2 regions of the Microbacterium sp. ZW T2_14 genome follow, and region 2 is predicted to be linked to the other one. Evidence: predicted binding sites of a transcription regulator. Region 2 holds the regulator's gene; the other holds the start of a gene.

Region 1 (3,312 bases), on a different contig from region 2:
GGCGCGGAGATCCGCGAGATCCCGCGCCCGTATCGCGGATTCGGGTCGGTGCGCGTCCGCGCGCGCATCGGCGGCAGCGAGTGGAGCACGTCGATCTTCCCGCTGGCGGAGACGGAGTCGTACGTGCTACCCCTCAAGAAGGCCGTGCGGGATGCCGAGCAGCTCGTCGACGGCGGCCCGGTGACTGTCCGGCTCGAGGTGCTGGACGGCTGAGTCCGGTCAGCAGGCGCGGGTGCCGTTGCGTGCCGCTCAGAAGGCGGGGTTCGACGACGATCTCGAACGGCTGCTCGGAAGGGCAGGTTCGACGACGACCCGAACGGCCGCTCAGAGCGGCGGGCTCGACGACGACCCTGAACGGCCTCTCCGAAGGGGCGGCTCGACGACGACCCTGAACGACCGCTCAGAAGGGGCGGCTCGACGACGACCCTGAACGGCCGCGCGGAAGGACCGGAGTCGACGACGGCTGGTTCGAGTGACAGCTCAGAACGGCGCAGGTTCGACGGCGACCTCGAGTCCGGTGGGGGTCATCCACCATTTGGCGCCGGTCTTCTCGTCGCGGTAGAGCCTCATCCTGCTCTTGGTCTTGATCACGTGGTGTGGTCTGCAGAGCGGATCGTTGTTGGCGTCGGAGGTGGTGCCGCCATACTGCCAATCCAGCCGATGATCGATGTCGCATTCCGGGGCGAGCCGCGTGCAACCGGGTGCGATGCACACCGGTTGTCGCACTCCGAGCCACCGCCTCAGCGCTTTCGGAACCCGGTAGGTGGTGCGGTCGACGTCGAGAACGGTCCCGGTGATCGGGTGGGTGAGGATCCGGACCCAGCTGGACGCCTCGCCCGCGAATCGCCTGGCCGTGTCGGTGTCGATCGGACCGTAGCCGTGGAGGGTGGCGGGCTCGTCGCTCTGGCCGAGGAGCGTCAGGACAGGGACGGTGACCGCGACCGAAGCGCGGCCGCGCGGGCCGGTCCCGGCAGTGAGGGCCGTCTCGCCGTTGATCAGGAGCTCGACCGCGACGTCGGCGCGCAGCTGCGCGAGGGTGCGCTCTTCGCCGGATTGTGCGCGCAGGTGCCGGGCGTGTGCGTCGATGCGGCGATCGACCGAGTGGAGGTCTGCGGCGCGACCGTAGATCGTGTAGGTCGCCATGCCGTCTGGATCGTTGGTCAGCCAGGTGGTGCGGTCGTCGGCTGCGCGCTGATGGCGCTCGTCGATGTGCTCGGGGTGCACACGCTCACGCACCACGCGGGCACGGAGGCGGAACTTGCCCGGCGTGAGCGTCTGCGCCGCGGTGGCGAGCATCTCGTCGAACCGCGCCCAGCTGTCGGGGCTGCGGTCGGGGAGCGTCGCCGCCTGCTGTGCCGCGGTGACCGCGTTCTGCTCGGATACGCCTCCGGCGCGGAATGCCGCCCACAGCCGGGGGCAACGGTCGCGAAGGGTGTCGGCATAGGCGGCGCGATTGCGGATCATCTGCTCCGACAGACCGAGCCGGATCGAGAGGTCGAGCGCCGCGGAGCGCACAGCGATCTCGGAGCGCTCGGCACGGACTGCTGAGATCGAACGATCCTGGGGGTCACGCCACGCGGGATCCAGGGTGGGATCGGCCCCGACCCACGGGTCGGGGCAGGCCGCGGCATCCGTCAACACCATCGAGATGGCGTGATACTGATCGGCGATCAGCATGCGCGTGCGCACCGTCAACGCCTCGAGCTCGGCGACTGCGACCGTGTGAGCCTCGCCACTCGCCGCGAGGGCTGCCAGAGCGATCTGAGGGTCGGTTTCGGCGAAGTCCCGGGGATCTGGTGCGAAGCGCCAGTCGTCGGAGTGTTCGGCGCGCCACTCCAGATCGGGATCGACATCCGAAGAAACATTCACAAGTCGAGCTTACCGGATCCGGCCCGAATATAGAACATAAATACGAGAAACGGTCGCGAACTCCGCTGGCCGCACCCGATGACTTCGAGCCGGCATGACGGATGCCGTCGCCCATGGTGGTGCCTTGACCAACCGCCCGATCGCGATCAGTCAAGGACGTCGGGCAGGTCGTAGTGCCGATGCAAGCCGTCGTCCAGGAATCGCATGATCGACGCGATCGCCGTGCCATCGGCGGATGGCGTGATCACGAGCAGACCTCGCGCTCGTTTCTGCAGGTAGCAGACGAAGGCCGGCCGTCCGGCCGCGGAGGTTTCCACGAGTTCGTATCGGCCGCCCGGTCGTCCCGCCGCACTGGCGCGCAGGAACGCACCGATGGCCGCCCGCCCGACGTAGCATTCCGTCGCCGGCGGCATCGCCAGCCAGCTCTCGTCGGTGAGCAGGCTGATGACCCCGTCCACGTCGTCCTGGGCGTAGGCCACGGCGAACCTCCGAGCGACATCCCGGTCCGCAGCCGTGGCATCCCTCGATTCGAACGGGGCCGCGGACGCGCGCGCACGCTGCAGCAGACCCTTCGCGGCAGTGGGGCTGGTGGTCAGGATGCCGGCCGCCTCGCGGAGGGGAAAATCCAGGACATCGCAGAGGATGAGCGCAGCCGTCTGGCGAGGTGGCATGCGCTGAAGAGCGGTCACGAACGCGAGCTCGATGCTCTCGCGAGCCGCTGCCCGGTGGGACGGATCGAGCTCGTCGATCAGCGCGTCAGGATAGGGCTGCAGGTGCGGCACGTCGAACGCCTTCGACGGCGTGGGCGGGTCGAAGGGCGGGACGGGCTCGAGTCGCGGACGACGGGCATGGCCCCGAACCGTGTTGAGGCAGCGCGTGGTGGCGATCCGGTACAGCCACGTTCGCACCGAGGAGCGCCCCTCGAAGCCGGGCAGGCCTTTCCATGCGGCGAGCAGCACCTCCTGCATCGCGTCGTCGGCGTCGTCCAGCGACCCGAGGATGCGATAGCAGTGCAGGTGCAGCTCTCGTCGATACGGCTCGACGAGGGCGGCGAAGGCTTCCCCGTCGCCCGCCTGGGCGGCGATCAACGTCGCCGAAGTCACGCGGCCCATCTTGGCAGGATCGACGCCGTGCGTTCCGATCCGGTGCAGCGCGGTGTCTATATCCATGACGCCGGCTGTGGCGTCCCCGTCGAAAGGAAAGTCTCATGACCGAGACCAGCCACTCCGCCGTCGACACGGCGCTCGACTACCACCGCGCCTGGACCGCCGGCGACCTCGAGGCAGCTATGTCTCGCGTGGCCGAGGACGTGATGTGCCATGCGCCCGCCGGCGCGATGTGCGGCGTCGAAGCCCTGCGCGCCTTCATGGGGCCGTTCGCCGGTTCGCTCACAGGGTCGCAGGTGCTCGCGTGCTACGGAACAGACGTCGAGGCGCTCCTTAT
Region 2 (3,312 bases):
GCCGGAGATCCACTCGGCGCCGGTGCCGCGGGTGAGCAGCGGGTACATCGAGTAGGTGGGCGCGAAGCCGAACGCCGTGCGTCCGGGTCCTGCGAAGGCCTGCAGGATGTGCTGGAGCACCTCGTTCGAGCCGTTCGCCGCCCAGATCTCGTCGCGCGTGAGGCCGTGACCCAGGTAGTCGGCGAAGCCCTCGCGCAGCGCGGTGAATTCGCGGTCGGGATACCGATTCACGTCGCTGAGCGCCCGCGCGATCGAGTCGAGGATGTCGTCCGCGACCTCTGCCGGAACGGGATGGGTGTTCTCGTTGACGTTCAGCGCCACCGGAAGGGGAGCCTGCGGGGCGCCGTATGGCTTCTGACCGCGGAGGTCGGCGCGCAAGGGGAGGTCTTCGAGACGTGCACTCACCTCTCCCATGCTAGGCCCGTAGGAGGGGAGGGTTCCGCCGCGTGACGACGCGAGACTCCGTCCACCGAGAGGCGGGACTCAGCGCCCGTCGTCGGGCGCCTCACCCCGGTCTGCCCCGGTGGGGATCGCGAGGTTCTGCCCGGCCCGAACGACGACGCTGTCGAGGGCGTTCAGGCGCACGAGCTCGTCGACGACGTCGCGGGGATCACGGTCGGGCGCGATCTCTTCGGCGATGCTCCAGAGCGAGTCTCCCGCGGCCACCGTCACCGTGTGGAAGGAACCTGCCGGCGCGCCGGCGTCACGGGTGGCGAGTGCCGCCCCGCCGCCGATCACCGCTGCGCTCAGAGCGATCACCGCGGGGAGGGCGGCCAGCGCGGCGAGCACCCGCCGGCCGCGCACGGTGAGGCGCAGGCGGGTGGGCCGAGCGGTGCCCCCGACAAAGCGGGGCTCGACGCTGCCATTCCTGACCGCGCCATTCAGCTCGACCGTGCCATTCACCTCGACCGTGGCGTTCGCCGGAACCCGCCGTGCGGCGCCCTGCACACGCTGTGCCGCCAGGCGCGCGGCGCGTGCCGGCGAGGGGACGGACGTCGTGAAGTGGATCGCGGTCATGCTGGGCTCCTCCCGATGGGGAGAGATTCGCATTCATCGCTCGGCCGGGAGCGATGAATGCGAACCTCTCTTCCGAAGCTATCTTCGAGACTGTACGATGTCAATACCGGATCCGGGCGACGATCTCTCGAACGCGACACGCGGCCGGGTTGTTCCCCAGAAGCGCGCGAGCCGGATACGGTTTCGATACGAGAACCCCACCACGGGCCTCCGACATTCGAAGAAACAGCGCTCCTCGCCGAGCGCAGGACGGAGCCGGAAGATGAGCGACGCGGCCGGGCGCGAGAAGCCCCAGACTCGTCGGCGCAAGAGCCTGAGCGACAAACAGTTGGCGATCCTCGAGGTGATCCAGCGGTCGATCGCACGCCACGGGTATCCGCCCAGCATGCGAGAGATCGGCGATGCCGTCGGCCTGAAGTCGCTGTCCAGCGTCACTCATCAGCTCAACCAGCTGGAGCTGAGCGGCTATCTGCGGCGGGACGCCGGCAAGACGCGGGCGATGGAAGTCCTGATCGATCTGCCGGGCACGGCGACCGAGAGTCCCGCGGACACCGCGCCCTCCGTCGGCGACGCGGCGCTGGTCCCGCTGGTCGGCCGCATCGCCGCAGGCGTTCCCATCACCGCCGAGCAGCAGGTCGAGGAGATCTTCCCGCTCCCCCGCCAGCTGGTGGGCAAGGGCGATCTGTTCATGCTCAAGGTCTCGGGCGAGTCGATGATCGACGCCGCCATCTGCGACGGCGACTGGGTTGTCGTGCGCTCGCAGGCGACGGCCGACAACGGCGAGATCGTCGCGGCCATGCTGGACGGCGAGGCGACGGTCAAGACGTTCCGTCAGCGTGACGGCCATACGTGGCTGCTCCCCCGCAACTCGGCATTCGAGCCGATCCTGGGCGACCAGGCGACAGTGCTCGGCAAGGTCGTGGCCGTGCTGCGCGCGGTGTGAGCCGGCCCGCGGCGGTCTTCGGGCCAGCGGCGGCCGATCCCGAGTTCGCCGCCGAATCGTGAGGTGACTGGCGGCGCGTCCCCAGCAGGCGCTATAAGGGGGGAATGACCGACCTCACCGCCGCGGACGAGAGCGCAGCGCTCCGCGCGCGTCTCGACGCCCTCGAAGCCGAGAACGCCCGCCTGCGCGCCGAGACGCTGCCTCCCGCCCCCGCCCCCACGGACAAACCCCAGGGCAGCCGGTGGCGCGCGTTCCTGTCGGCGCTGTGCATCGTCATCGCGACCATCCTGGTGCCGGTCTCCATCGTGGCCTCATGGGCGCGCGTCGAGCTCGTCGACGAGACGCGGTTCGTCGAGACATTCGCGCCTCTCGCGGAAGACCCGCAGGTGCAGGCGATGGTCGCCGACCAGGTCACCGTGGCCATCGAGGACTCCCTCAACCTCGAGACCCTCACCAACGACCTGTTCGACGGCATCCAGCAGCTCGACCTGCCGCCGCGCGCTCTTGCCGCACTCGACCTGCTTCGCGCGCCCGCTGCGCAGGGACTGCAGAACCTCGTCGACACCACGGTCACGCGACTGGTGGAATCCGATGCCTTCGCCGATGTCTGGGAGACGGCACTGCGCGCGAGCCACCGGTCGCTCGAGGCCGTAGCGGCCGGCGGCACGTCGTCGGGGGCGGTGGTGATCGAAGCGAACGGCGAGGTCGGCATCCAGCTGGCGCCGATCATCGAAGAGGTCAAGAAGCGTCTCGTCGACCGCGGAATCGGGTTCGCCGAGTCCATCCCGGTCATCGACAAGACGATCGTGGTCGCGCAGAGCGACGCTCTGACCGTGGTGGGCACCGTCTACAACCTCGCCGTCGCCGCCGGCTGGTGGACGCCGATCATCGCGCTGGTGCTGTTCCTGGCCGGCATCCTCATCGCACGGCGGCGATCCACGGCCGTCCTCGGCACAGGTGCCGGCATCGCACTCGGTGCCGGCGTGCTGGCGATCGGCCTGGGCATCGGCGGGTCGATCCTCGCGCTCAGCGCGCCGAGCCTCGGTGTTCCGGCCGGTGCGCTCGCAGCCATGTACGAGCAGGTGACCACTGCGATGCGCGACACGGCGGTGGTGCTCACTCTGCTCGGCATCGTGATCGCCGTCATCGCCTGGATGTCGGGCCGCTGGCGCGGTGCGCGGGCCACGCGCAGCGGCGTCGCATCCGTCAACGCGGGCGTGCGGGGCGCTCTGCTCAAGCGCGGTGTCGACACGGGGCGTTTCGGCACGTGGCTGCACAACCAGCGCATCCTGGTGCGGATCGTGCTCGGTGCCCTGGCCATCGTGTGGCTGATGCTGCTGCGCCCGCTCTCG

Evidence for each region. The regulator LexA, encoded in region 2, represses DNA repair genes until DNA is damaged. The targets are predictions, from matches to a motif close to TCGAACANNTGTTCGA.
Region 1: ACI3KY_RS05090 (DUF222 domain-containing protein) is a predicted target of LexA. The motif match lies at 1,900-1,915, and genes of this name have one in related genera.

Annotation. Positions count from the first base shown of each region.
Region 1 is NZ_JBJDRK010000009.1:65,324-68,635, reverse strand. It holds gene ACI3KY_RS05095 (DUF1905 domain-containing protein) at 1-213, shown strand, start outside; gene ACI3KY_RS05090 (DUF222 domain-containing protein) at 481-1,869, opposite strand; gene ACI3KY_RS05085 (RNA polymerase subunit sigma-70) at 2,016-2,981, opposite strand; gene ACI3KY_RS05080 (nuclear transport factor 2 family protein) at 3,077-3,312, shown strand, end outside.
Region 2 is NZ_JBJDRK010000012.1:30,836-34,147, forward strand. It holds gene ACI3KY_RS06305 (histidinol-phosphate transaminase) at 1-414, opposite strand, end outside; gene ACI3KY_RS06310 (LysM peptidoglycan-binding domain-containing protein) at 484-885, opposite strand; gene lexA (transcriptional repressor LexA) at 1,280-1,960, shown strand; gene ACI3KY_RS06320 (hypothetical protein) at 2,065-3,312, shown strand, end outside.